DNA from 2 places in the Seleniivibrio woodruffii genome. Region 2 is predicted to be linked to the other one. Evidence: riboswitches for the same ligand, from Rfam matches in the RefSeq annotation. Region 2 holds a riboswitch; the other holds the start of a gene.
The links. Region 2 has a riboswitch for cobalamin ahead of C8D98_RS05350 (ribonucleoside triphosphate reductase). Riboswitches for the same ligand answer to the same signal wherever they lie in the genome.
Positions count from the first base shown of each region.

Region 1: linked by a shared signal. The riboswitch ahead of C8D98_RS03935 (sirohydrochlorin cobaltochelatase) and the one ahead of C8D98_RS05350 (ribonucleoside triphosphate reductase) in region 2 are both predicted to bind cobalamin.

Region 1 covers NZ_SMGG01000003.1:817,128-832,279, forward strand. Annotated here, with positions in the region: gene C8D98_RS03915 (hypothetical protein) at 1-157, shown strand, start outside; gene C8D98_RS03920 (nitronate monooxygenase) at 206-1,630, opposite strand; gene C8D98_RS03925 (hypothetical protein) at 1,823-2,323, shown strand; gene C8D98_RS03930 (AAA family ATPase) at 2,320-5,514, opposite strand; cobalamin riboswitch at 5,767-5,948, shown strand; gene C8D98_RS03935 (sirohydrochlorin cobaltochelatase) at 6,020-6,988, shown strand; gene cobA (uroporphyrinogen-III C-methyltransferase) at 7,044-7,754, shown strand; gene C8D98_RS03945 (DUF2023 family protein) at 7,759-8,115, opposite strand; gene C8D98_RS03950 (DUF2325 domain-containing protein) at 8,115-8,450, opposite strand; gene C8D98_RS03955 (nitroreductase family protein) at 8,588-9,163, shown strand; gene ruvA (Holliday junction branch migration protein RuvA) at 9,447-10,025, opposite strand; gene ruvC (crossover junction endodeoxyribonuclease RuvC) at 10,022-10,513, opposite strand; gene C8D98_RS03970 (YebC/PmpR family DNA-binding transcriptional regulator) at 10,513-11,262, opposite strand; gene C8D98_RS03975 (methyl-accepting chemotaxis protein) at 11,557-13,281, opposite strand; gene C8D98_RS03980 (2-isopropylmalate synthase) at 13,385-14,944, opposite strand.
Region 2 covers NZ_SMGG01000003.1:1,122,638-1,137,789, reverse strand. Annotated here, with positions in the region: gene C8D98_RS05365 (deoxyguanosinetriphosphate triphosphohydrolase) at 21-1,295, shown strand; gene C8D98_RS05360 (anaerobic ribonucleoside-triphosphate reductase activating protein) at 1,402-2,079, opposite strand; partial or broken gene C8D98_RS05350 (ribonucleoside triphosphate reductase) at 2,079-4,290, opposite strand; cobalamin riboswitch at 4,383-4,575, opposite strand; gene C8D98_RS05345 (ABC transporter substrate-binding protein) at 4,886-6,151, shown strand; gene C8D98_RS05340 (GTP-binding protein) at 6,280-6,984, shown strand; gene C8D98_RS05335 (ATP-binding cassette domain-containing protein) at 6,981-7,997, shown strand; gene C8D98_RS05330 (ABC transporter substrate-binding protein) at 8,054-9,412, shown strand; gene C8D98_RS13980 (sensor domain-containing protein) at 9,452-10,417, shown strand; gene C8D98_RS05320 (response regulator) at 10,611-13,622, opposite strand; gene C8D98_RS05315 (PLD nuclease N-terminal domain-containing protein) at 13,743-13,982, opposite strand; gene C8D98_RS05310 (TetR/AcrR family transcriptional regulator) at 14,136-14,726, shown strand; gene C8D98_RS05305 (efflux RND transporter periplasmic adaptor subunit) at 14,747-15,152, shown strand, end outside.

The DNA.
Region 1 (15,152 bases), 310 kb from region 2:
GGCTTATCGGGTCATTGTGAAGGAGCAGTCGTATATTTACGGACGGGATGCGAACGTCAAGGCGGTGACCAACGTCCACAAGACGGTCTCTCCGCAGGACAAACCCACAGGGATAACGGATTTCATCCTTTCCACTGCCTCTTCGCTGATATTCTGAAGATAAAAAAAGGGCGGTCGAACTGACCGCCCTTAATGTTTGGATTGATTACGCCTTGCCGGGCGCAGTGTCGTGCAGAAGTATCTCGATAATTTCGGCAGCAGAGATGCTCTCCTTGCCGTCTTTGATGAACTCACGCACTTTTTTGAGGGTCTCGCCTGCCGTAACAAGATACTGCTCGATATAGCCGTTCTTGTATACAGTGGGGAGGCCTATGTTTGCCACCAGAGCGTTGCAGAGGCATTTTCTGCCCTCAGTCTCCTCTCTCAGGCCGCCTTTGCTGACATATGCGTCCTCCGGCTCTGCCGCACAGCGGTAGCCTATGGTTCCGTCAGCTTTTTTATAGAGCGAACGCAGGTAGCCGAGGTTGCAGATTCTGGGTCTTTTCAGATATGTTTCAAGCTCTGAAAGGGTGTCATGAAGGCTGACAACCTTGAAGGGGAATCCTGTGGGGGATGCCTTGGGGTCTGTGAATACCTCGGGAATGCGTTCGATGATGGCTTTTTTTATGCTGTCCACAAATCCGGATTCCTTGCAGAATGCGAATATCGTGCCCACCTGAATACCCTGCGCACCTGCGGCTATGGCCGCTTTCAGTTTGCCGGGTTCGCCCCATGAACCGCCCAGCCAGAAAGGAACGCCGAGGGATTTTACCTTGTCCAGTTCAACCTCGTCCTTATCTGTGTATATGGGTTCGCCTTTTGCGTCCAGCTCCATTCCGCCTCTGGGGGGAGCGTTGTGACCGCCTGCGGAGCTATGTTCGATAACCAGTCCGTCAACGGCGGGTTTCGTCTTTTTGACCATTGTTGTGGCCAGAATGTTTGACGAAACGATGGCGTAGAATTTCGGTCTTTTAAGTTCGGTCAGATATTCGCCCATGATCTCTCTGGGGCTGAATGTTATCTTATATTCTTCGTCCTTTTCGGCTCCGGCAACGGAAAGACGCAGTGACGCATCCTCACCTGTCGCATAGCTGTCCAGAACTGCGGGTATTTCTCTGGGGATTCCTGCTCCCATGACGATGTAGTCCACTCCGGCCAGCATCGCTCCGTAGATTGATGCGAGGTTGGGGAGAATGACCTTTTCCATCAGGTTTATGCCGATGGGGTTGCTGTGACCCTCCTTCGCAAGGAAAACCTCGCAGAAGTTAGCCGCAACAGTAAGCTCCTGAAGCTCTTTGGAAGGTGTCATGGTATACATTTCAATCTGTTTGTAGGGAGCGTTTTCCGCTTTTCCGCCTTCGATGAAGTATGTTTTAATGATCCTTTCAGCGATCTCTCTGGCGGGGAAGGCAGCCAGTGCTTTGCGCATCTGTCCGTCCTTGTCGCCGTTCTGAAGTCTGCGTGCCAAAATAACGTCCATAGCGGTTCCGGACACAACTCCGATCTCTCCGCTTTCCCCGACAGCGCGAGCAAGACGCCAATCGGAAACTCCTGCGCCCATACCGCCCTGTAAAATTCTGTACTCTTTCATCCTTGCCTCATATGTTAAGCAGCAGTGATGCGCTGCCGTATTTCCAAGCATTATAAGATTATCGCAACGAAGCCCCACATGCAAGAGTGTATTTAAACTAATTTAAAAATAATTTGTTTTACGTACTATTTAAGGTCTGTATTTTTGCAGGGATTGAGATATAATGCAATATCTGAGACAGAGGTCAATGTTATGCAGGTTAATCTGGAAGAGAGCAACAATATCACCATTGAGCGGGAGGGAACTTCCGACAGTTTTGTTATGTGTATAGATTCAAGGGTGACCGTCAGGCTTTCAAAATCTGAAATGAGACTGATGCACGCTCTCATCGGGGCGCAGCTTCAGGACAACCCCAAGATGGGCAGGGATGCGCTGAAAAAAGTGATGGCCGATACCCTTGTTTCCCACAAGCCGAAGGTGCAGGAGGTTCTGCGCCGGATGAAGAAAGAGGACATCGCATTTGTGATCTGGTATATGGGCGATCTGCGCATGGGGCACGAGATTCTGAACAACATGTCGAAACGTTCCGCAGAAGACGTTCAGGAGACAGTGCGGGAGGCCATCGAAAGACGCATCCGCAAAGAGCGCTCAACAGGCAACACTACCTTTGAGGTGCAGATGACCGAATACGGCAAAGCCGCCGTGACGGCATTTCTGAAGCAGGTGTTCGATACCGACACCATTCCTATTTAAAAAGAATCTGCTGATTTTATGAGATAAATAAGCTCGGCGGCCTCCTGGCCGCTGTAGCCCTCTTTTGCCAGATAGCTGCTGTATGTGTTTATCAGCTCTCTGCATTTCTGTGTTTTTCCCTTTCTGGCGTAATATCTGTAAGCAAGTATCACCATGTCGTTCTCATGCATGTACATGTCCAGACAGCGGGCGAAAAATATCTCCGGATTGAACGCATCGGGCATGAAAGACCCCAGCCCCGTCATTATTCGGAGCATTGAGATGAACGCCACGTCGACCTCACGCCTTTTGTGCTCCACAACGGACACCGAGTTAAGCCCGGGGAAGAATCTGCCTGTAAAGAGAAGCTCCGCTTCGGATATGTATGATGCGCAGAGGACGTATTCTCCCCTGCCGTAGCAGTCGGATGCGGATTTCATTACTGTGCAGAACCGCTCTGCATCGCAGCTTATGTTCGACAGTCTCAGCATTCCGTTCTGGAGGGTTATGTAGTTTTTTGCATCAAGTCCGCCGAAGGTGTCGGATATCATTTTTCTGAATCTGGACAGCAGGTTGTCAAAACTTCTGCGTGCGTTTTCCCTGCTGCTCTCCGGCCACAGATAGGCCTGAATCTGCTCCTGATCTATGGTGAACCCCGGACTTGAAAGGATGACCGCCAGCATTATGCGGAAATGGCCGCTTATGTCGGTGCAGTCCAGAGAGAACGAGCCTACGGAAATGGATATGTTATCCAGCGTTTTGACGTGCATAACGGGTATGGGGCGCAGGTGTTTGTCGAACGCTATGTCCAGTCTGCTGAACGCCGTTTCGGTGACAAACCCTGTCAGAAGAGGTTCGGAGACCGTGTAGGAAAAAACGTTGTGCATCACCTCCGGCAGAACCGAGCTGAGGTGCAGATATCCGGTCTTTTTCATCAGCCGCACGGCGAAAACTGCGTGTTCCCTGGCTTTGACCCTGTCCCCTATGTTGTTGTGGAGATAGGAGAGGTATGCGTGCGCACCTGCGGCGGCGTTGTCGTTTATGGGATGTCGCTCCTGATTTGCGGCCTTTATGAGATGCTGCATGGCCTTTTTATAGTTGCCCAGCAGTGTGTAGGCTCCTCCGGCAGCCAGCTCGGAGAAGGCGGGGAAGAAGCTGTTTATTTCCGAAGTCTGACGTATCTTTATGGACATTTCGGCGGCGGCGGCCGCAGAGTCGTCACATTCGTAGGCCAGAGTGATGGCTTTCATGCTCAGAATAACGGACGAGGCATGCTCGGGAAGGTTATCCAGAATGCTTTCGCTGTATTTTTTCAGAATGCGCTTTGCGTAGTCCATTTTTCCGCACCCCAAAGCATATTCCAGTTCGCATACGTCGGCAAACGCCAGCAGGCGGGGGCTGTTTTCCAGATGGAGGCGGAATTTCTTCCGGATTATGCTCATGATGGTGTGCAGGGCGGCGAACTGGCCTGTCAGAGCGAAGAAATAGAGCATTGCGCTCACCAGCCACAGCTTGAAAAAAGCTCCGTCCCTGTCGCTTCCCAGTTTCAGAATTATCATGTTGCAGTATTTTTCGGCCATTTTCCTGTCGCAAAGGGTCAGGTATGCGGAGACGTACAGGGTGTATATGAAAGTTCTGTAAGGTTCGATGTGATATTTTTCGGCGATGCTCAGTGCACGGTTCAGGTATTCTATTGCGGTGTTACCGTCTGCAAAATATACGCATCCCTGTGCGTATGTTGCGCAGACGGTCATTTTAACGGGTTCGCTCAGCTCGTCGCATGCATCGCTCATCATGGTGCGCACCGAGCCGAAATAACGCTCGGCCTCTTTCAGGTTGCCGTCGATTCCGCAGTAGAAGCTCAGCAGGCCGCATGCGGAGATTATACTGCCGACCCTGCTGCCGTATGCCGTAAAGGTATCCAGCGTCTGAAGAAAAATGTCCCTTGTTTTGTCGGGGCTGACCGACAGCAGGACGTGCCCGAAGGCCAGAGGGAGCCATGCCTTGTTTCTGTATACGTCCGCAGGAACGCCGGCGAGTATGTCAGAAATGCCGGATTTTGATTCGGCCAGTATTACATCCTGAAAATTCTTCTGAATGTAGTCCTCCAGACGGTCATAGTTTTCCGCCTGAATAAGGTATTCCGCAACTGCGGAGAGGTTCTTCTTTTCAGCCTCCAGGTCCGCCGCCGTTTCATAAAACTTTTTCCGTTCGGCTTCGGAAAGTCTTGCCGAGGCCTCGGCTTTCAGCCATTCACGAAAAAGTCCGTGGAACCTGAACTGGTTTTCCCTGCTTTTATAAAGGAAAAGATTCTCCGAAAGCATCTGCTGAATTACCTTGTCCGTTCTCCCTGTGGGGTCGGTTTTAGCCGTCAGCTGAGGGCTGAAGGAGGGTATCAGGGAGAGAGCAAGAACGTTGTGGAAATCTTTGTTTATGTGATGGTTTATGGCTGACGAGAAGAGGGCGTCGCATGCGCCTGCGGCAAATGTGTCAGAGTAGGTGCTCCTGCTGTCCGAAGTTCTCATTGCGTTCAGCACGGCGACAATACAGCCGATGTGTCCTTCTGCGGCGGTGCGGAGTCTCTCAAGACCCATAAAAACATCCCTGTCTTCAAGCATCTGTGCCGAAAGTGCACGGAATTCCTCTCCGGATAGTTTCAGATAGTCCTCATCAATAACGTGGGAGCTTTTCAGGAGTTTTCCTTTAACGGGCTGGAAGCCACTGTTTCTGGTGCTGCACAGCGCAAAGGAGAGCAGGCCGCCTGCGGCGGACAGCATCGATGTTATGCCCAGAGCGGTCACGCCTATTGAGGGCAGAATATGTATATCATCCAGAATTATCAGCTTGCGGTATCTGATGGCCTTTTTATATTCCCTCAGCATGTCGTTCAGCAGGGTTTCCGTTTCCAGAGGATCGATTCCCCCTGAAAGTGCTTTTTCAGCGGATTCGGATGTGAACTTCGGTGAGGAGCGTTTCAGTTCGCCGTAGAAATTGCGGCAGAAGTCCGCAGGATTTTTGTCTGCGGCGGTGATTCGGTATGTTATAACCCTGTCGAAGCAGACACGGCCGAACTCACCTGCAAACCATGTTTTTCCGCATCCGGGCGGGCCTGTCAGTATGAAAATGTTCTTAGACTGAACCCTCGGAACGAGTGCGGAAATTTTGGCTTCTCTGGGGTGGAAATAATGACCGGACTGAATTTGTGATTCCATGAATAATTAATAACAAAAGAAGTTCACCGGCGCAACCGTTCTTTTAAGATAAATTTAAGATGTCTGTGTTAAGGTTACGACAAGATAATAACCGGAGTAATTGCAGGTATTCCGGCATTGACCTATTTGGTCTATTATCCCTGAATTCAACTCCTATCTTGTTTCCATTTTTTTAAAACCCCTCCGTACCACCCCTTCGGAGGGGTTTTTCATTGCCCTAAACTTTCTTGACAGATTCCGATTTATCGTTCAAAATCCCATCAAAGCCTGACAAGGGTGCAGGCGGAATAAGGGAAACCGGTTCAAATCCGGTGCTGTCCCGCAGCTGTAAGCCGGACGAAACCCCGAAAATTGTCACTGATCAGGATGATCGGGAAGGCAGGGGAACTAGGACGAAGGCAAGCCAGAATACCTTATCTGCCCATGAACTTTACGAGGATAGAGGAACCCCGTTCCACGTTCAAGAACACCCTGAAAAGCATAATATTTTTAACGGGAGGCGTGTATGCGTACTTTGTTTACGTCCGTACTTATGCTCCTCTTCGCCGCTACAGGTGTTTTTGCATCGGAGGTGGAGATGGAAAAGGACAAAACGGCAGTGGTCATAGCCGCATTCGGCACCACTTATGAATCCTCACTGGATTCACTGCTTAAGATCGAAAAGGACGTTAAGGCGGCGGTGGGCGAAAATGTGCCCGTCCGCATGGCGTTCACATCGAACATCATCAGAAAGGTATGGCACAAAAGACAGGACGATGCCGGATATAAGGCGTCGCACAAAGGCAAAGTGCCCGACTATCTTTATGATGTCAAAAACGTTCTGGGAACAATGGCCGATCTTCAGAACGAAGGCTACCGCAATATTGTGGTTCAGCCGACATATCTGACCGCCGGAGAGGAATATGCCGATCTGGTGGCCTATGTTGAAGGTCTCGGCGGAATAAAGACCATGAAGGACAGATGGAAACCCTTCAATCACCTTGCGGTGGGCGATCCCATTATGGGCAGCTACGACTACAGGGGGAATCTGGAATCGCTGGCAAAGGCTCTGAAAAAGGATATAGATGCGGCAGCGGCCTCGTCTTCCGCCCTTGTTTACATGGGGCATGGGAACGAACACCTTTCCACAGGGGTCTATTACGAGCTTGAAAGACTGCTCAACCAGACCTACCCCAGCGTAAAAAGCTACATAGGGGTTGTGGAGGGGCATCCGGAGCTTGACGAAGTGGTTGAGAAACTGAAAAGGGATAAAGTTAAAAAAGTTCTGCTTAAGCCGTTGATGATAGTTGCGGGCGACCACGCCAACAACGATATGGCGGGTGATGAGGATGATTCATGGAAAGTTGTTCTCACCAAGGCAGGAATAAAGGTCAATCCGGTTCTGGAAGGGCTTGGCGACAATTCCGAAGTTCGCGGGATAATCGTTGACAACCTGCTGAAAGCGGCCAAAGAAGCGGATATAGAGCTTAAATAACAACTAACTGTGTCGGAGTGACCTCACACTCCGGCACGTTTTTTAAGAGATAAAGATGAAGAGTGAACTGATAATAATCGGAGCCGGGCTGGGCGCAAAATCCATCACACTGGAAGGTGTCGAAGCTCTGAAAAGTGCTGACAGTGTGCTTTACGACAGACTGGTGCATCCGGATGTGATAGATATGATCCCCGATACGGCCGAGGCTGTCAGCGTGGGCAAGAATCCCTATGCGAAAAACTGCATCCGTCAGGAGGAGATAAACTCCGCCATTGAGGAGCATCTTAAAAGGCACAGACGGGTGGTCAGGCTCAAAGGCGGCGACAGCACACTGTTTGCCCGTTCCCTTGAGGAGACTGAAACTGCGGAAAAGTGCGGGGCTTCATCAAAGATAATTCCGGGTGTGACATCGGCATCAACCCTTGCGGCGAAGATGTCTCAGGCGCTCACCGACAGAAGAACCGTTTCCGGCTGTGTGTTCATCACAGGACACTCAAAGAACGGCGACTGTCCGTACAGCTTTAAGGCTCTGGCGGAACTGGGACTGACCATCGTAGTTTACATGGGTGTCAGGAACGGCGGATATATCGCCTCGGAGCTGATTAAGCACGGGATGAGCGGAAACACTCAGGTGCTTATAGGCAGTAAGCTGGAATCACCGGAGGAGAGACTCTGCGTGACCACACTTGCTTCGCTTGGTGACGTTCTGGCCACAGGGGACTATGACCATCCTGCCACCATCATCATTGGTGACGTTACGGGGTAGTCAATTATCCGCAGCAGGCTGCACAGAACTGTTTTTCTATATTTCCGAGATATCTTTCGCACTGTTTGGTTATGTCATAACCGAGCAGAACGCCGAGAATGAAATCCTCTTTTTCGTCAAAACCGTTCAGCGGCTTGTCACCGAAGCTTTTTACAATGCTGATGCAGGGGCAGTCGCCGAAGAAAAAGTTTATACGACCCTCTTTAGCAGGCGTTTCGTGCCATGTTATATTTCCGCGTCTAAGTTTCCCGCGGCAGGCCTCCGCATCCGATTCTCTCGCTGTGTAGAGAACCAGACGGCGGATACCCTTCTTATATTCATAAAGCAGATGGGAAAAGAGTCTGTTGTCAGCCTGTCCCATCAGTTGGCCTTTCTGCCTTCAGCGTGAAGCAGGCAGCCTTTGCAGTTCTCTTTGCACTCCATAGCTTCTCTGATCATTCCGCTTACGGATTCGGGGCTTGTTTTGTCTGTGCAGATGAACGGGATGTCGTGTCTGCGGCAGATATTTTTTGCTTTATTTATCATGTTGTGGCTGGACAGTGTTGTCAGGAAAACCACGCAGTTTGTGCATTTTATGCTGTTTTCGAAAGAGCTGTTCATTTCGTTGAACACTTTCGCTTTATATCCCATCTGTTTGCATGCTGAAAGATATTCGTTTTCTCTTCTCTGCAGGCCGCCTATTATGCATACTTTCATAAATTTAGCCTCCTATGTGCTGAATAATGATATTGATTCTTAATATCAATAAGAGTAAAAGTCAACAGGTTTTTTCTATTTATTTTGAGATTCAGCAGGATTAGAATAAAATTTAACAATTTCATAAGAGGGACAGAATGCTTGAACTTATAAAAAAGACCCGTTCATACAGAAGGTTTGACCATTCCAGAAAGCTGGATGACGCTTTTCTGGCGGAACTTGTGGATGCGGCCAGACTGGCGCAGAGTGCGGCCAATGCACAGCCCCTCAGATATGTCACCGTGAACAGCCCTGAGTATGTTGATAAGATATTTCCGCACCTGCGCTGGGCGGGCAAGCTGAAAGACTGGGACGGTCCAGTCGAGTCGGAACGCCCGGTGGCCTATATTGCAGTGTACGGCGACAGCGAGGCCAAGCCATCGTCCTTCGCACAGGTGGATTCGGGAATTGCCATGCAGAACATCTGCCTGACAGCCATGAGCAAAGGGGTGGGCAGCTGTATGTTCGGCAGTATCATAAAGAATGAAATTAACCGGATTCTGGGTGTCACGGATGAACGTTACAGCCTTTTGTGGGTGATTGCTCTGGGATATCCTGTTGAGAATGTAGTGCTGGTTGATAATACGGGCGATCTTTCATACTACAGAGATGCGGACGGCAACCACTATGTGCCGAAACACAGGCACGATGAGGTTCTGCTGGGGAAGTTTTGAGTGATGATGTAAAATATCCTTCTCTGTGAGGGCTTTAGCCCGTGGCAGTCTTCCATATTCGGGCAGACCGCCGCTTAATCGCATCTGTATTTGGAAGATTGCTTCGTTATTACATTCCTCGCAATGACGCAAAATCTCCGTCACTCTATTCGACAATTAATTAATATGGACTCATACAGCCTTCGGCTAGTGAACGGAGTGAAGAGTCTCAGCAGAAGAGAGATTCTTCGGTTGAAGCCTCAGAATGACGGGCTAATAGCCGAATAGAATGACCTATAAAAAACTACTGTGAAAGTTCCTTGAGTGCCAGCCTGAACAGTTCCTCGAAAGGTGTTCCGGGTTTATAAATCTTGGTAACGGCCTTGCGGCAGTCGTTTGCGGAATAGCCGAGGTTTGAAAGCGCACTGACGAGGTCTTCCGTTCCCCCTGCGGCCTGCGAGCCTTCGGACTGAACTGCAAGCTGACCGAATTTGTCTTTCAGCTCAACGATTATACGTTCAGCGGACTTGCGGCCTATGCCGGGGATTGTGGCTATCAGCGTTATGTCGTTCTGAACAACAGCGTTCATGAACTTTTTAGCTTCCATTGCCGAAAGGATTGCCAGTGCTATCTTCGGACCTATCTTTGAAATGGTGTTCAGCAGAAGGAAGAGTTTTTTCTCCTCAATGGTGGCGAACCCGTAAAGAGCCACCGCATCCTCACGCATTACGAAGTGTGTGAAGAGTCCGGCCTTTTCGCCTATGCTCGGCAGTGTGCGGTAGGTTGCGGCTGAAATTGATATTTCATATGCCACAGAACCTGTGTCGATCACCGCCGTTGCGGGGAGCTTTTCAGCCAGAATACCTTTTACGCTGTATATCATGATACGAACCTCCCCGTAAGATTGAGTCCAAGACAGATCCCGCAGGCCAGTGCATCCGTTGCATCCATGGGCACGTTGCCTATTTTGCGCCCCAGAAGTATCTCAACCATATGCTTTACCTGCGCCTTGTCGGCCTTTCCGTAGCCCACAACCGCCTTTTTTATCTGCAAAGCGGTGAACTCCCGCACCTCAAGGCCGCTGGAGAGCAGGGTGGCTATTATCGCACCCCTGGTTTGTCCCAGAAGCATGGCACTTTTAACGTTCACCGAATAGAAAACATCCTCGACAGCCGAATATGAGGGTTTGAACTCGTCCACAGCCTCACGCACTCCCTGACAAATGACAGCCAGCCTCTGGGGCAGGGTCTCTTTTGAGTCGGTGCGAACGACTTTGTGGGCAACGTATTCGACCTTGCCGGGCCATACCTGCACAATACCTATTCCCGTGCAGTTAAGCCCGGGGTCAACCCCCATTACAATTGCAGGCATTATTCGTCCATCGCCGCCATTGTGGCTTCGTCTGCGTCAAAGTTGGAGAAAACCTCCTGAACGTCGTCAAGGTCCTCCAGTGCATCAGTGATGGTGAACAGTTTTTTAAGGTCTTCAACACCCAGAGAGATGGTGTTCTTGGGTTTCATGGTGACCTCGGAATAATTTATGTCGTATTTCTTTTCTTCCAGAGCAGTTTTAACTGAGAAATAGCTGCTGACTTCGGTTACAACCTGAAAAACGTCGCCTTCGTCCTTAACGTCCTCTGCGCCAAGCTCAAGGGCGAGTTCGAAAAGTGTCTCCTCGTCTGCCTTCTCTTTTGAAATTTCTATGATGCCTTTGGTTTCAAATATCCATGCGACGCATCCTGCTTCGCCCATGTTTCCGCCCTTTTTGTTCATTGTGCTGCGAACTTCCGCAACAGTTCTGTTTCTGTTGTCTGTCAGGGCTTTTATAAGGATAGCCACGCCGCCGGGGCCGTAGCCTTCGTATGTTATTTCTTCGTAAGCGTTTTCGTTGCCTTCGCCGCTTCCTTTTTTGATAGCTCTTTCGATGTTGTCTTTGGGCAGGTTGCACTCTTTCGCCTTATCTAGAGCCAGACGCAGACGTGAGTTCATCACGGGGTCGGCTCCGCCCTCTTTAGCGGCGACGGCTATCTCTTTTGCCACCTTTGTGAAAGCCTTTCCCTTCTTTGCGTCCTGCGCCGCTTTGCGGTGCTTAATGTTTGCCCATTTGCTATGTCCGGCCATTGAAACCTCCGAGTCTTTATATACAATTATTATATTAATTTTTGGGAAACGAATTATAACCAAAAAAAAGGGGATAAGTAAATTTTAAAATTGAGCGTAAAAATAAAAAAGGCGGAGATTTTTCGCCACTGAGACCTGTAATCCGTCTTCGCGAGCCGGAGGCGCGGCGACCTTCCACGCACAGATGTATCCGAAATAAGCATTACATGGAAGACTGCTTCGGGCATCAGCCCTTGCAGAGACAGTCTGTACTATGTCAGAAAAAAGGCGGAGATTTCTCTCCGCCCGTTATGGCTATTTGCCTGTTTTGAATCTGTGGATGAGCCCCTGAAGGTCGTTGGCCAGATGGCTGAGCTGTTCGACAGCCTTCGCCGTCTCCTGCGATGCTACAGAGTTTTCGCTGGTGACATGTGAAATGTTCTCAATGCTCTGCGCCATCATTTCTGTGGCGGAAGCCTGTTCCTCTGTTGCACGGGCTATCATGCCCACCTCGTTGGAAACGTTCTGAACGTTCATTTTTATCACGTCCAGCGCCTCTTTGGCTTCTTCGGCCTTGGTCTTTCCGTTTTCAACCTGCATAACGCCTTCGTGCATTCCGGCCACTGCGCCGCCTGTATCGGCCTGAATGGACTGGATCATGTCGGCGATCTCCTGAGTTGCCTTGACGGTCTTTTCGGCCAGTTTGCGAACCTCGTCTGCAACGACTGCGAAACCTCTGCCGTGTTCTCCGGCTCTTGCGGCTTCTATTGCGGCGTTGAGAGCCAGCAGGTTCGTCTGGTCGGCGATGTCGTCGATAACCTGAATTATCTGACCGATCTGTTCGCTGCTTTCGCCCAGTTTGCGCACGGTGACTGCGGAATCTGAAACCGACGTAGCTATCTGCTCCATCATGTTTCTGGTCTCCTCAACCAGTCTGTGTCCCTGTGCAACTGAGTTGCTTGCGTCCTCGGCACTCTTCGAAACGTTGGAGGCGTTCTGCGCAACCTCAATAACTGTTGAGTTGACCTCTTCAACAGCGGAAGCCGTTGCCGCCACCTGTCCGGACTGTTCCATTGCTCCGTGGGCTATTGTCTCAGCATTGCTGGAGAGTTCCGCCGCTGTGGAGGCTATGGACGATATGGAGTCGGTCACAACCATAAGGGCATCGTTGACGTCTGCGGTCATTTTGTTGGTGGCTTTTACGAGGTCACCAATCTCATCGTCATGGGTCACCTGCATGCGCACGGTGAAATCGCCTGCGGCAATTTTGCTCAGCGCATCTCCGACCTCCTGGACTCTGTTGAATATGTATCTGCTGTTAATGAGATACAGGATTATCAGAATCACTATGGTGACGGGCAGGAACACGAGGAACGATACCATCAGGTTTTTATAGATTGCGGCGTAGACTGGTGCTGTGGGCAGATATACCTCGAAAGCACCGTGCAGTTCTCCCGCTCTCCAGTTCTCCATTTTGACCCCTGTGGGATCTTTGCCTTCGGAGTTGCCCCAGAGAGCCTGCGAAGTGGCAGGATCTCCGTGGCATTTCTCACAAACTTCCGAAAGCCTGATGGCTTTATAATATCTTAACTGTTCATTCTCTTTATCGTGATACACAAACTCGGGGCTGGTTTTGGCCTGTGCGCCCTGATCCAGCTTGTCAAGCTCCTTGAGAGCCATGAGGTCTGTTTCATCCGGTTCGTTGATCGGGTTTCTGGGTGAAATCTTGGGAACCTTGAACTTAAGTCCCGCTTCTTCCGATTTCAGCTCCATGGTTTTCATAGCGCCAACGATGGGCACTGTGAGCAGAAGCCTGTTGATGTCGTGAACCAGCTCGTCTGTTTTGTAAACGTCCGCTGCCGACGCCAGACCCATAAACTCCCGGACACCTTCTGCCGCAAGAACAAAGCTTCTTGCCTTCGCAACTTCCGCGCTGAACATGTTTTTCTTCAGCGTAAAGAAGTTGACGGTAAACAGCACTCCCATGCCAATCAAAACCGTTACTGCTACATAAAGCAGAATCCTGACCTTTAGTTTCATTGTACCACCGTATATAAAAATACTTTCACCGATGTGGAATTATTATATACCTATTATCCGGTTATACAAGCACCATCTAATCTTTAGCGGTATAAACAGGCGATTAAATTCCGCCTTCCACCTTCGGAGCAAGTTTCGACTCTCTTCTCGTAATGTACTTATTCAGAGCGTCAAGATAAGCCTTTGCGCTGGCAACCACAACGTCGGTGTCGGCTCCTCTGCCCTTAACGACGTAGCCGCATTTTTCAAACTCTGCGGAGAGGGTCACTTCGCCCTGAGCATCCTTGCCCTCGGTAAGGGCTTTGATGTCGTAGCTTTTCAGTCTGCCCTGAATACCCGCTATCCTCTCAATGGCTTTAAGAGCCGCATCCACGGGGCCGTCGCCGATTGAAGCATCGGTGATGAACTCGTTATCTGCGTTTTTAAGCCTTACAGTGGCAGTGGGTATCGCAGTGTTGCCGCTGAACATGTTTATTCTGTCCAGATCAAAGTGCTTTGTGGTCTGCGCTGTCTGGTTCAGAACAATATTCTCAATGTCCTCGTCGAACACTTCCTTCTTCTTATCGGCCAAAATTTTGAAAGCATCAAATGCGGCCTGCATAGCTTCGTCGGAAATCTCGAAGCCCAGAGCTTTAAGTCTCTGAACAAATGCGTGGCGGCCGGAGTGTTTGCCCAGCACAAGGCTGTTTGCGGGGTAGCCGACGCTTTCGGGAGTCATGATCTCATAGGTTATTCTGTTTTTCAGCACGCCGTCCTGATGGATCCCGGCTTCGTGTGCGAATGCGTTCTTGCCGACGATGGCCTTGTTGGGCTGAACGTTTACGCCTGTTATGGCTGTCAGCATTTTGCTTGAGCGGTAGATCTCTTTGGTGTTAACGCCGAACTCTATCTCATCGAACAGGTCTTTTCTGACTGTCATGGCCATTATTACCTCTTCCAGAGATGTGTTGCCCGCTCTTTCGCCGATTCCGTTTATTGTGCACTCCACCTGACTTGCGCCTGCTTTGACGGCGGCCAGAGAGTTTGCGGAGGCGAGGCCGAGGTCGTTGTGGCAGTGAACGCTTATTCTTGCCTTGTCAACGTTGGGCACTCTGTTCATGATCGCACTGATTATCTTTTCATATTCCATCGGCACTGTGTAGCCCACTGTGTCGGGGATGTTCACTGTTTTTGCGCCTGCGGCGATTACAGCTTCAACAACACGGCACAGGTAGTCAACGTCGCTTCTGGTTGCGTCTTCTGCGCTGAACTCAACGTCATCGCAGAGGTTTCTGGCGAATTTTACAGCGTCAATGGCTATCTGGAGTGTCTCCTCTCTGGTCTTTTTCAGTTTGTACTGAAGGTGTATGTCGCTGGTGGCTATGAAAGTGTGGATGCGGGGACGAACAGCACCTTTCAGAGCTTCCCAGCCCACTTCTATATCTTTTTTGTTGGCACGGCAGAGACCTGCCACGCCGCAGTTTTTGATTACGGCGGCAACACGGCTCACAGCCTCAAAGTCGCCGGGGGATGAGATGGGGAAGCCTGCTTCCATAACGTCAACGCCCATTTTTTCAATCTGGAGTGCCAGCTGGATTTTCTCTTCGGTGTTCATGGAAAATCCGGGTGCCTGCTCGCCGTCTCTGAGTGTTGTGTCGAAAATCATGATCTTTCTTTTTGACATTGTTCCTTCTCCTTCTTATTTTATCAGTTTTTTCAGTTTATATCTGTTTTTGTCAAACTTCTCCGTGGCTGAGCACGGAAAAAATACCCAACCCGCATTTCGGGTTTACCTGTGCGGTTCTTTTTATGTTCCTAGTCCTGATAGCATTGTCGTTCCTCCTGATACAGATTCAAAAAAAAAGCCCCAACCCGTAAGGGCTGAGGCTTTG
Region 2 (15,152 bases):
TAACCACACCGGAGTAATCAATGCAGTGGGACAAACTGCTCAACTGTGACAGACTGAACGAAGCACCGAAACCTTTTGATGAGGCAAGAAATCCGTTCAGCATAGATTTCGACCGCATCATCTTCTCGGACTCTTTCCGCAGGCTGGACAGAAAGACGCAGGTTCACCCCATGCGCAGTAACGACAACGTTCACTCACGCCTTCCCCACAGTCTGGAGGTTTCCTGCGTCGGCAGAAGCCTCGGAACTCTGGTTGGCGCACGCATAGAAAAACTCCCCGAACACATGAACCCCGACCGCATCGGGCAGATAGTTCAGGCGGCATGTCTCGCCCACGACATCGGCAACCCGCCGTTCGGACACATGGGCGAAACGATCATCAGCGAATGGTTCACCACCAACGGCACCAAATATTTCGAGTCACTTTCAGAGTCACAGAAAACCGACTTCACCGCTTTCGAAGGCAACGCACAGGCTCTGCGCATTATGACCCGTCTTGCCATGTATAAAAACGACGGCGGACTGCGCCCCACCTATGCAGTGATAGCGGCCATGATGAAGTATCCGTGGGTGAAATATAACGATGACCTTAAAAAATACTGCGCATTCAGAAGCGAAAGCAGGATCCTTGAAGATATCGCACAGAAAACAGGACTGGCGGGAGAAGACGGAGTATACAGCCGCCACCCGCTGGCATATCTTTCCGAAGCGGCGGACGACATATGCTACAGTATCATAGACCTTGAGGATGCCTATGAAATGGGTATTCTGAGATATGAAGAGGTTAAAAACCTCATGAACGGCATCTGCGGCGCAGCAGAAGAAAAACTGTCGGGCAAAACACCCAAAGAGGCCATAGCTTACCTGCGGGCAATAGCCATAAACAAATGCGTCGGGGCTGTGGTGGACGAGTTTTTCGAAAACTACGGCGCAATAATGGACGGAAGCCTCGGAAAATATAACCTTCCTGAAAATTCAGTGTTTGCAGAACCTATTAAACGCATAAAAGACCTTAGCAGTGAGGTGATATACCAGAACAGCAGAAAGCTGATGCTTGAGGTTGGCGCATACAACGTTATGAGCATACTGCTGGAGACCTTCTGCGAGGCTGTATACGACCATGTTTCAGAGGGTAAATCCAAAGACCGAACAAATCACATTATAAAGATAATGGGCGACAGCGCACCAGCCGAAAGCGAAGGCATGTACGAGGCCCTGCACAAGGTCACTGACTATATTTCGGGAATGACTGATAATTACGCCACTGAAATGGCGAGACAGATTTCGGGGATATAAAATAACACCAAGAACGTCTTCGCGAGGAGTGTAACGACGAAGCGATCTTCTATGATTGCTATACGTGGAAGACTGCCGCGCTACGCTCGCAGTGACAAATACGTTGTCACCGCACCCAAACATCCTTAAAATACTTTTCAAACAGCTCCACAGCCGCCGACCTGTCGAAAATCTCAGGTTTATATGACTTATCAAGCATACGAACGTCCCTGAGCGTCTGCACAAACAGCGGGGCATCGCCGACATGTTCGGCAACCGAAGCAACATCAGCCTCGGAGGGCATTTTCCAGATGGTATGGCGAATCTCGAAAGGCACACCCGATGTTTTCAGAACATCCAAAGTCCTGAAAAACGAATCAAGTTTATGGTTAGTGCGCACGATGGCTTTCAGGTCGACATCGTTGAACGCCTTCAGGTCAACGGCCACATAGTCAACGAGACCTGCCGACAGAACCTTTTTGAGCCTGTTGGGCAGAAAGCCGTTGGTGTCTAATTTGACAGCAAGTCCCATATCAACGATGCCCTTTAGAAAGCCCGCGATATCGTCAGCCAAAAGAGGCTCGCCGCCGGTGAGGGCGACGGCCTCAATGTCTTTGCCTTTCAGATAGTCCAGAAAATCGGGCAGTCTGTTCGACCCTTTTCTGCCCGCAACCAGTGCGGGGTTGTGGCAATATCTGCATCTCAGGTTGCACCCGTGGGTAAAGGCTATGGATGAGATCTTTCCGGGATACTCCATGAGGCTCACATGCTGATAGTCTGCCAGAAAAAAGTCTTCAACTGCCATTACTTAACCTGAAAGGTCTCTCTGTGTTCAAATTCTTCCTTTTTGCCTTCGTTCCATTGTTTAACGGGGCTGTGGTAGCCCACCACACGGCTGTAAACATCACAGGGAGTTCCTTTGACATTTTCCAGTTCCGCTTGCAGTTCCTGAAGTTTTTCTTTTTTATCCATTAGATACCTCCTGTTCTATTTCCGCTTTTATCCGCTCGATCTGGCGGTTTATCTCATGTTTTTTGTCCTCTTCGCAGAGGGGGCATTCCCTGTGTTCGCCTTTGATGTAGCCATGGACAGGGCACACTGAGAATGTCGGGGTTATTGTGATATAGGGCATCGCATAGGTGCTTGTGATGTTCTCCAGCAGTTTAGCCACGGTTTCGGGGTTGTCCACAGCCTCGCCGAGGAAGACATGGAAAACTGTTCCGCCGGTGTATAGCGGCTGCAGTTTATCCTGATGTGACATCGCCTTGAACAGGTCACGGGTCTGTTCCACCGGAATCTGTGTTGAGTTGGTGTAGTAGGGTCTCTCCGCCGAACCGGAAGTCACGATACCGTCGAAGTCGGAAACATCCTTTTTGGCAAGGCGGTATGATGTTCCTTCGGCGGGCGTTGCCTCAAGGTTATAGAGCATGTCGTCTTCGTTCTGGAAATCTGCCAGTTTGTCCCGCATGAAGTTCAGCACTTTGACTGAGAACTCAAGCCCCTGCTCGTGCATTATGTCCACACCGAGGAAGTTCAGCAGGCACTCGTTCATTCCGATTATGCCTATGGTGTTGAAATGGTTTTTCCAGTACTGACCGTGCTGTGCGTAAATATCGGACAGATAGTGTTTCGAGTAGGGATAAAGCCCGTTGGCGGTGAGCTTTTCCAGTGATTTTCTTTTGATTCGAAGCCCCTCTCTGGCCAACTCCATCAGCTTTGACAGCCTGTCGAAAAATTCCGCCTCATTTCCTGCAGTAAAGCCCAGTCTGGGCAGGTTTATGGTAACAACGCCTATAGAACCTGTCAGCGGGTTCGCACCGAACAGACCGCCGCCCCGTTTGCGAAGCTCACGGTTGTCCAGTCTCAGACGACAGCACATACTGCGTGCATCATCGGGGCTCATGTCGCTGTTGACGAAGTTTGCGAAATAGGGAGTGCCGTATTTAGCGGTTATCTTCATCAGGTCGGTGACTATGGGGTGGTTCCAGTCGAAATTCTTGTCAACGTTGTAGGTGGGGATGGGGAAGGTAAACACCCTGCCCTTTGCGTCCCCCTCCTGCATAACCTCGATAAAGGCTTTGTTGAACAGGAACATCTCCTCCTGAAATTCGCCGTAGGTGCGCTCCTGCGGCATGCCCCCGATAACGACTGCTTCGTCACGGAACGCCTTGGGAACGTACAGATCCATGGTCAGGTTGGTGAAGGGCGTCTGAAAGCCCACACGGGTAGGCACGTTCAGGTTGAAAATGAACTCCTGCATGGCCTGTTTCACTTCCGAATAGGAGAGTTTGTCATAGGCTATGAAGGGAGCAAGGAGGGTGTCGAAGTTTGAGAACGCCTGTGCACCCGCCGCCTCGCCTTGCAAAGTGTAAAAAAAGTTTACAATCTGACCAAGAGCAGAGCGGAAATGTTTGGGCGGTCTGCTCTCAACTTTTCCAGTCACGCCGCCGAAACCACGGGTCAGAAGATCTTTCAGATCCCACCCGCAGCAGTAGACAGCCAGAAGACCAAGGTCGTGGATGTGATATTCGCCGTTGACGTGAGCTTCCTGAACGTTCTGGGGATATATTTTGTTCAGCCAGTATTTGGCGGTTATCTTTGATGAGATATAGTTGTTCAGGCCTTGCAGGGCATAGGTTGTGTTGCTGTTTTCGTTCACCCGCCAGTCGCTGCCGCCCAGATACTCCTCCACTATGGATTCCAGACCGCCGAACGCTTCCTTCAGGTCACGCATCTCCGATCTCTGTTTTCTGTAGATGATGTATGCTTTTGCGGTTTTGGCGTGTCCGGACTCGATGAGAACCTTCTCAACCTCGTCCTGAATCTCTTCAACGGACACAGCTCCGTAATGGCCGTATTTGTCGGTTATGCGTCTGCAAACCTTGATGGACAATGCCGACGCTATGTTTCTGTCGGTTCCGCCCACCGCCTTTGCGGCCTTGTAGATTGCGTTGGCTATTCGCTCCGCATCGAACGGAACAAAGCGGCCGTCACGCTTGCTGACCTTCTCTATCATGTTTCCTCCTTTGGGCACAACTGGAGGACATGACAATTAGACTATGAAAAGTATGATTGAAATTAATGGAATGACGCAAGATCATCCATCCCTCCGCTGGTTACTTCGGGGCAGGTATCCTGACTCTCCATCAACCTACTCTCTCCGTCTTCCCGCTTTAAGGCAGTGACTTCATTGGAGATTTCGTCCGGATTACAGTTGCGGGGGCAGTGCCGGAGTTTAACCGGACTTCCCTGATTCCCGATAGGCTATTCTGCATAATGGGGCTGAAAAAGTCAACGGAACTTTTAGATAACTTTAACCGTGTCGGCTATCTCATCGAAAAGCCTTTCGGCTGTTTTTGCGGTTCTGAAAACAATGACAGCGGCGGCGGCTATTAAAAAAATAACACTCATGTCGTCACCTCGTTATTTTCGTTTAATCTATAACACGAGTAACATAAAACTTTCCGTAATTTGTCAGATATCGGTTATATTTTAACTCTGAAAAAACTGTTTGCCAATCGGGCTTTTAGGCTATATTAAAGGATATCTTTTGTGGGGAAGGATATACCATCAGACTGCGTCCGCATTTTGCGGGCTCACGGAGGAATATTATGCCCCTTGTCACACGGGAAATGACCCTTTCCGAGATCATCTCCGCCTATCCGGACACCAGAGCCGTTTTCGCATCCAACGGACTGCCACTTGAGCAGACAAACCACCTGTTTCTGACCGCTCTCACTGTGGAATCATTTATGTCGCTTCGCAATATCAACCCCGAAATATTCCTGAAGCTGTTAAACGATACCGCAGAAGCCTCGTCCGAGGTAAAAATCCTTTATACGGACGAAACGCCCGTTGTCCGCACGGATTTTCTGGGCTACGTCGTCTGTCCGTTCAAACACCTTTACAAAGAAGCGTTCGAAAAGAAACTCCACGGACATTACGACAGAACAGGCGAAAAGCTCGTCAGTTTCGTGCCTATGGGCTGCGGAGGCCCCGACCCATACGAATATATCTGGGACACTGAGAACATTGACGAACTGCCTGACGCCATAGCCTCAATAGGCTTCGGCAACTTCTGGCGGAAAGAGTTCAGGGAGCGGTTTCTGGACAACGGAAAGTTCATTGCCGTTGAGCGTCCGCCTCTGCACGACGTTTTCAAAGAGCTTGAAGACCCGCTGAAACAATACACCATCTATTCGGTGTCAGCCTATGTCATCCTTGTCGACCATAAGAAGCTGGGCGATCTGCCCGTGCCGAAAACGTGGCTGGACATCGCAAACCCCATATACAAAGACAACGTGATAATCAGCGGAAGTGACGACGAGATAAACGAAGTTTTCCTGATGCACATATACAAAGACGGGGGCGAGGAGGCACTGAAAAACCTTGCGCCCAACATAAAGGCCACATGGCACGCATCGCAGATGGCAAAAGCCGCCGGAAGCAGCATGGCAGACGGAGCGGCGATATACGTTCTGGCGTGGTTCTTTGCCGACACATGCCCAAACACAGACCACATATCAATCATCTTTCCGGAGGACGGAGCCATGATCAGCCCCATGTATATGATGGTGAAAGCGGACAAGGCTGAGCGCATGAAACCCGTTACGGATTTTATGACCGGAGCCGAGATGGGAGCCATCTCCGCAGGTTCTAAATTCCCGCCGCTTTGCCCTGAAATACCGAACATCCTGCCGGAAGGCACAGGGCTGAAATGGTTCGGATGGGACTTTGTCCGTGAAAACGACATGAAGGTGCTTGCGGAAGAGCTGAACGCCAGACTGGCGAAATACCGCAGGAAATGCGGATCGGTGAACCTGCTGAAACCCAGCCCATCGAAAAAGGGATTTAAAAGGATGATGGTGAAGGGGTAATTGACACTGCTCAATATGGAAGACTGCCGCGTCAGCCTTAAGGCTTCCTCGCAGAGACGTCTTTGCGAGCAAAGCGAAGCAACCTTCCAAGTCTGCATTGAGATAATTGGCTAATATGAGGAAAACAAATGAAACTGGTAACAGTGGCCGGCCCGCCGTCTGCGGGAAAAACGGCCGTAATAATAAAAACTGCGGTTCATCTTAAAAAAACTTTTGCAAAGATAGGGGTGGTGAAGTTCGACTGCCTCTCAACATCCGACCACCTGCATTATGCAAAGGCGGGTATCTCAGTTGTGACAGGGCTTTCGGGCAACCTCTGCCCCGACCACTATTTCGTCAGCAACATCGATGACTGCCTTCAGTGGGCAAAGAAAAAGGGGTTCGACATGCTCATCAGTGAGAGCGCAGGCCTCTGCAACAGGTGCAGCCCACACATAAAGGAGATACCTGCGGTATGCGTCATAGACTGTCTGGCGGGGGCTGAAACCCCGAAAAAGATAGGCCCCATGCTCCGCTATGCCGACACCGTTGCGGTCACCAAAGGGGACATCGTCTCTCAGGCCGAACGGGAGGTATTTTCGTTCAGGGTACGTCAGGCAAACCCGAAGGCTTCAGTTATATTCGTCAACGGCATCACCGGACAGGGCGCATATGACCTTTCCCATGCCTTCACAAAAGCCAAGGACGTGGAAACCCTTGAGGGTGCGAAACTGCGGTTCTCCGTTCCGGCGGCCATCTGCCCCTATTGCGTTGGCGAAATGACCATCGGAAAGGACCACCAGAAGGGCAACGTTAAAAAGATGATATTCAAAGAGGAAGAGGCCGCAGTATGACAGAGCTTATGAACACACCCTTCGCAGTCATTGCGGAGGAACACCCCTATGCTATGGACTATTTCCGCTCGGTGGGGGTAACGGTGACGGATACAGAGATGACACCCAGAGAGGTTATAGACGCTCTGAACCCCGAAGACCTCGAAGACAAGGGGTTTTCCAGAGAACAGATATCGTCCCATTTCATAGAGTTTCTGAAACAGGCGGCAATGCTGAGAAGCACCGCCGAACGCTCCGTACACTCGGTCACTATTTTGGGCGGCCGTGACAAATCCGGCGAACCGGAAAACTTTGAGCTGACGCTGAAACCCGGCGACATAGTCTGCATAGTAGGCACCACAGGCTCAGGGAAAAGCCGTCTGCTGGCGGATATCGAATGTTTCGCACAGAAGGACACCCCGACGGAACGAACTGTGCTTGTTAACGGAAAGATTCTGGACGGTGAGGACAGGTTCAAGCTGGAGAATAAGCTGGTCGCCCAGCTCTCCCAGAACATGAACTTTGTTGTGGACATGAGCGTGGGCGATTTCATAGCAATGCACGCCGCAAGCAGGATGATACCTGATATCGAATCCACGGTAACGGCTGTCATAGCCTGTGCGAACGAGCTTGCGGGCGAGACCTTCTCTCCCGAAACCGCCCTGACACAACTTTCCGGCGGCCAGTCCCGTGCGCTGATGATAGCCGATACGGCAATGCTCAGCTCATCACCGATTGTTCTGATAGACGAAATAGAAAACGCAGGGGTGGACAGAAAAAAAGCCCTCGAACTGCTGGTCAAAGAAGAAAAAATAGTGCTGATGTCAACCCACGACCCCATTCTGGCTCTGATGGGCAACAGAAGGCTTGCGATACACAATGGCGGTGTAAAACGGATAATAGAAACGGACGAGGAGGAGCTGAAAGGGCTTAAGGTGCTTCAGGAGGTGGACGCAAAACTGATGCGGCTTCGCACAATGCTCAGGGCGGGTGAAAAAATCTCTTTGGACATGAAGAAATTTTTTGAAATATAATAATATTTTCTGATACAATTCATTATAAAGTATTATACCCCCATTGGAGATGCCGCTTGAAAAAACATATAATCTGCCTGATGCTGATATTTATATGTTTCCACCTGACTGCGCAGGCCGCTGAAAAGCAGAAGATAACACTTCAGCTCAAGTGGACCCATGCGTTTCAGTTCGCAGGGTATTATGCGGCAAAAGAGAAGGGGTTCTACGACCAGGCAGGGCTTGATGTCACCATCAAGGAAGCACAGCCGGAATCCGATGTTATAAGCGAGGTTTTAAGCGGCAGGGCGCAGTTCGGAACGGGAACCAACAGCCTGCTTCTGGCAAGGCAGGCAGACCAGCCGGTAACTGTTCTTGCAGTTATTTTTCAGCACTCCCCCCTTGTAATACTTGCCCTCACCGATGAAAAAAAGGTCAAAACCATCCACGATCTCGTGGGAAAGCGGATCATGTTTGAAAAGCAGTCGGAAGAGCTTATTGCCTATCTCCAGAGAGAGCGCATCTCCCCCAAGGACATCCGTTTCATCCCTCACAGCTTCGACATCCGCGACCTCACAGAGGGGCGGGTTGATGCCATCTCCGCCTATGTTACCAACGAAACCTTCTATCTGGAAAAGGAGAACATACCCTATCAGGTTCTCGACCCCAGAGCATCCGGCATAGATTTTTACGGTGACAACCTGTTTACCTCCGAATACATGATAAAGAACAATCCGGAGGCGGTGGCCGCCTTCCGCAGTGCATCCCTGAAAGGCTGGCACTATGCCATGACCCATAAGGACGAAGTGGCGGATATAATTTTTTCCAGATATTCCTCAAAGCACCCCAAGGATTTCTATCTCCACGAGGCACTGGCAATGGATGACATGCTTAAGCCGGAGCTGGTTGAGATAGGCTATATGAATATCGGACGCTGGCAGCATATCGTCGAAATTTACCAGAGCCTCGGAATGCTGAAACCCGATTTCAGCCTCGACGGTTTCCTCTATGACGAAAAACCGAAGGAGAAGACGGTCTGGTTCAGAACGGTCGGTTTTCCTGCGGCGGCAGTTCTGGTTTTAACCATAAGCATATACCTGATATTCATTTTCCGCCGGATGAAATGGAGAATAGCCAGAGAACAGGAGATAATTGCAAAGCTGAATGAAACTGAGCAGCTGAACAAAAGTCTGCTGGAAAACTCCACAGCGGCAATATACATGCTCAAAGGATCGAAGATAATCCACGGAAACTCGGCCATAGCCGAAATAACCGGATATCAGAAGGACGAACTGCTTGAGATGGAGGAGTTCGAATTCATCCATCCTGATTTTCGTGAAATAGCTAAAGAGCGTACACGCAAAAGGGAGCACGGCGAATACGTCCCCGACAGATATGAGATGAAGATACGCAAGAAGAACGGCGAGACCAGATGAATAGACCATTCCGGCCGAGCCGTGTCCCACAGGGGTGAAATGTGCGTCGTCGGCACTGCCATCGACATCACAGAGAACAGGCAGATGCGGGATGCGCTGAAACTGAGCGAGGAACGGCACAGACTTCTGGCGGACAACAGCCTTGACGTTATCTGGACGATGGACATAAACGGGCGCATGACCTATGTCAGCCCGTCAGTTCAGAAACTCAGAGGCTACTCACCCGAAGAGGTGATGCAGCAGCCCATGGAAAAACTTCTGACACATGACTCGCTGGTGATAGTTCAGGAGGGGCTTAAAATGGCCAGAGAGGCCGTTGAAAAAGGGCTCCCGTATCCGGATTTCAGAGCTGATCTCGAACAGCCCTGCAAGGACGGAACCACTGTCTGGACAGAGACCACAGTCACCGGAATGTATAACGAAAAGAACGAATTTGTGGGGATGCTCGGGGTAACCCGTGACATAACCCAGCGCAAGCATTTCGAATCGAGCATTGCGGAAATGAAAAAATATGACTCCGTTACCGGACTGCCACGCAGAGAATTTTTCACGACCCGGCTTGAAAATGAGATAGAGGCGGCAAAACTGGTCAACGGCTCCGGCGGTCTGCTGGTTGTCGGCCTGGACGGATTTAAGAACATAAACGAGACATTCGGTTTCTCCGCAGGCGATCTTGTTCTCAAAAAGACGGCCGAAAGGCTGAAAGAAGCCAGAGAGGCCGATGTGAGCCGTATCGGCGGCGACGAGTTCGCTGTGCTTCTGGCAAGGGTTTCCTGCGAAGCAAATGCACTGGAAAGAGCAGATAACATAAGAAAAATGTTTGAAGAGCCGTTCTACGTTGAAGGGTATGACCTTTCGCTCACGGTGAGCATAGGCATATCCATATTCCCAGAGCAGGGCACGAACGAGATAGTGCTTCTGAAAAATGCCGAAAACGCACTTGAAACCGCCAAAAGAAACGGCAGAAACAGATGCGAAATATATATTCCCGATGATTTTATCTAGGTTCTAGAGCGTTTAACGAAATTATTAATATTAGTTGTATGCGTAAAACGTCACCCTGATACCTCCATCTACGTCACCCTGAACGGAGTGAAGGGTCTCTGCTCAAACTGAGATGCTTCACTGCGTTCAGCATGACAAATTCAACAACTCGCATGGAATGAAAGTTGGTACGATAAATATTTCGTTAAATGCTCTAGGCTTCGCCGCCCTTTTCGTAGTGCGCCGTAAGCAGTTCCGACGAAAGCTTATATTCCTCAATGATCAGCTTTGCCATCTCCGAGCCTGTGAAACCGCCGGAGTTCTTGACCATGTTCTGGGCATCACCGCAAAGCTCCGAAAGCCTCAGACAGCCCATTGAGGCACTGCTGGACTTCAGCGAATGCACCGAAAGCAGAAGCAGTGACGCGTCCTTCTCCTGCACACCCTTCACCATATCCTTTATATACTTATCGCTGGTCTCGGCATAGGTTACAACGAACTCTTTCAGCAGATCCCTGTTTCCGTCCAGCATGTCCTCCAGACTTCTGAAAGTCTTAACATCGAACGAGGGGATGTCGTCCCTCTGCCGCGCAGGAGTCTCTTTTATAACCGCCGCCAAGGGTTTCAGCCAGCCTGAAATGACCTCCACAGCCTCGTCCTCGTTGAAAGGCTTGCTGAGGTAACCGTCCATTCCCGCCGCAATACATGTGTCCCTGTCGCCCTGCATTGAGTTTGCAGTCATTGCTATGATGGGCATACGGTGAGTCCTTTTCGCACGCTCAATGTTGCGGATGACCTCCGTGGCCTGATATCCGTCCATGACAGGCATAAGGCAGTCCATGAGGATAAGGTCGAAACCGCCCCCCGCAGCCATGTCCACAGCCTGTTTGCCGTTTTCGGCCACCTCAAACTCACATCCCCATATTTTCAGATAGATGGAGATAACCTGTCTGTTTATTTCGTTGTCCTCAGCCACAAGCACCCTGTAGCCGGAGAATATGCCGTCAGATGCAGTCCTTTTCTCCCGTGCCGCTTTGACAGCCCCGCCCTCTTTCGCCTCAGCGATGAGTTTGTCATCTGTGAGCGGTTTGGTGAGGATGGAGAACCGCATATAGTCTATGTTCTCGAACATCAGTCCGGTCTCTGTGCCGTTTTCCAGAAGGATGTAGCGCATGTTGCTGACGTGACAGCTTTTGTGCATCCTGCTGATGTCGGAGTGGAAGAACAGCCCGGCATCGGCTATCACAAGGAATGCGGACGTGTCCCTTGCGGGATAGTCGGTCAGATATCTGCCGCCGTATCTGGCTCCGCATCCGCCCAGACAGCCTATCACCCAGCGTTCCAGAGCTTCCGATTCTATGAGCGTCTGGAAGGTAAGGTCTGAAAGATCTTTTCTGACGGATATTTTTTCCGCATACGGGTCTATGGGCTGGGTGAACCAGAAGGTGCATCCGCCCTCTTCGTTGTTATAAAATCCTATCTCCCCGCCCAGCGAGCAGACGACCGATTTGCAGATTGAAAGCCCCAGTCCGGTTCCGCCGTATTTTCCGGTGGATACCCCCGCCTGAGAAAAAGGCTTGAAAAGCACGGATGCCTTCTCCTCGGGAATGCCTATTCCGGTATCGGTTATCCTGAACAAAAGGAGCGAACTGTCGCTGTCGGTGCTGACACGCAGGGTGATACTGCCTTGTTCGGTGAATTTAAGGGAGTTGCCTATCAGGTTCACCAGAATCTGGCCAAACCACATTCTGTCGGAGATTATGCGCTCCGGCAGTCCGTCCTCAAAATCCGCAACGATATCTATTCCTTTGGTCTGTGCGCTGACAGCCATCATCTGAACGACAGTTTCAACACTCTCCCGAACGTTCACGGCCTCTTTAACAAACTCCATCTTTCCGGCTTCAATCTTGGAAAAGTCCAGAATGTTGTTCACTATCCCCAGAAGCATCCGGCCTGATTTTTTCAGGATCTCCACCTGACCTTTAATCCTGTCGGGGATATCCTGCTTTGTAATTATGTCGGTGATACCTATTATTCCGTTCATCGGCGTGCGTATCTCATGGCTCATATTTGCCAGAAACTCGCTTTTTGCCCTGTTTGCAAGCTCCGCCTCAACCTTTGCGGCTATAAGCTCGTTCGTGCGTTCGTTTATGATATCCATGAACATTCTGGAGGCGAACCACCAGAGTGCCCACAGAACTCCCGCCGCCACTATGTAGGCTATGACGGCGTAGGTCATTACCAGATTGTTGTTATTGGTGAATTTTGAATAGAGAGCCGTTATGTCCTTGCGGATGACGGTATAGCCTGCTGGAACGGCGGAACTGTTCTTAAGCCCCGCATAGTCGTAGAAAGGAAACGACGCCAGATAATATACTCTGCCCTTGTCTATAGTTATTTTGGTCTTGCTTCTTAAAAAGAAATTGTTCTCAGGGTTTTCCTCAAGCTCCTGCTGGATAACGTCCGAAGTTGAGTTCTCAAGCAGAAAACCGTTTACAGGCCTGCTCTCTGCAACCCTTTTGACATACTGCGCCTGCCACATGGTCCTTTGCAGTTTATCGGTTGAAAGATATACCGCCAGATCCACCGAAAGGGAGTCCTTGAGTGTTTTAAGAATGGTGTCGAACGATGCGCAGACCTCAAGGGATCCTATATGTATCTGAGTGCCGTCCGAAGCGGAATAGTAAAAGGGTATGACCCCTCTTATCCCCGCCTCCACACGCCCCACCTCAAACCCTGCCACAGGGGATTTTTCTCTGTTGGCATCCGCAACGGTTATCCTGATTGCGCTGAGGTCGTCGCCGTGGTTTGCGGGTTTGTGCATGCGCAGAAAGGACTTTGCGCCTTTGGAATCGAAGAAGTGTATCTGGGTTATGCCGTACCTGCCCTGAAGCTGGTTCCAGCCGTCTTTGAGATGATCGTACAGAAACTGTCTGTATTCCTGCTCGGACCAGGCGTCATTTGCCTTTGCCGCCATGAGCCCTTTGTAGAAATATTCCTGTGTCTTCGGGTCGGACGCAATGAAGGTTGCAATCTGCTGCATGTAGCCTGCGGAAAAATCCATGCTGGAGATAAACATTTTCTCCGCTGTCTTCGCTTCGTTGCCTATCTCCCTCAGGAGACCCTCTTTTGTAACAAAATAGCTTAGAACAACAAATAGTATGTCAATAACAAACAATAAAAGCAGCGCAACAGCCAGCCACTTTCCCGAAAGATACCTGCCCATTTTTCAAATACCTGTAATTTCAATAAATATTAAATAATAAAACCATCAGATGAATTGATTGTCAACTTCAATAGGGGTTCAATTAAGCGTTTGTGAAATATTCACATACAACAACTAAGTTTAACCGTCAACGGCCGGATTTGAACCCGATGGTTTTTTCGCTTTTGTTTCTCTGCCGAAGATAAGGTAGATGATTATCGCAAGAAAGTTGAACGCTATGACTGCGATAAGCCATACTATCTTGGTTGCGCCATCTTTGAAGTCCGAGCGGATGATGTCCACTATTGTCCAGATGAAAAGAACAGCCGCCGCAAGGGAGATAACTATGAAGCCGAGAGTAACAAGTCCGAACCCTATCATATCAGCACCTCTTCTGGTATTATATGTAAAAATTCATAACTATCAATGCAAAAGAACCACTATAAAAAAACATAAAGATATTTATTGACAAAATGACCGGGCGGTCATATTTTTGACCAATCAGGTTTAAACATATATTTAATCGGAGAGATCGTGAGCCTATTTTGCAAAAAGAAGCAGATAACAGAAGAACTGATGAAACAGGAGATAGTGAACACTGTCCTGTCCATGATAAATTCAGATACATCCATTACAATGGAAGAGGTGGCAAAACGCTCCGGAGTTGCCAAAGGCACTCTCTATAACTATTTTGCCAACAAAGAGGAGCTCTTCCATTATGTCCACGAGACCTTTCTCTGCCCGCTTCGGGATGAAAAGTCCAGAATCTTTTCCGAAGACAAAGACCCCATGGAGGTGCTCTGCGATTTCACAGACTACACCTTCAGATCATACGAAACGGTCAGTAGATATTTCTATTTCATGCAGAAATACAGAACCGTTGAGGAAGACACAAAAGAAACCCGTGAACTGGTTATAAAACCTCTCGCCGCCACCATCAGAAGGGGCATCGAGAAGGGACAGATAATAAACGTAAACCCCCTTATTCTCGCTGAGACCATCTGGGGAACGATAATAGGCACTTTCCGTTCCATCGAGCATGCGGATGCAGGCAGGCCGGACATGGAGAGTATGAAACAGGATGTTATCAGGCTGCTGAAAAGGCTGCTGATAATCGATAAATAATGATTTTTGAGGGAAGAGTGATGAAAAACAAAGTTCTCATCATCGTTGCCGCACTTGCACTGGTTGTTATAGCGGCGGCGTACTGGATGACAAAAAAACCCGCTGCACAGCAGGGAGCAATGGGCGCAATGCCTCCCGCTGAGGTGGCGGTTATCACGGCGACACCTGAAACGGTGTCCGTCAGCAGGGAACTCCCCGGGCGCACATCCGCATATCGTGTGGCACAGATACGCCCGCAGGTTTCAGGCATTATCATCGACAGGATGTTCACCGAGGGCAGCAACGTTAAAGAGGGTCAGCAGCTTTATCAGATAGACCCCGCACCCTATCAGGCGGCATATGACAGCGCAGCCGCAGCTCTGCAAAAGGCAGAGGCCAACATTCTGTCCGTTCAGGCAAAGGCCGAAAGATACGCCGAGCTTGTTA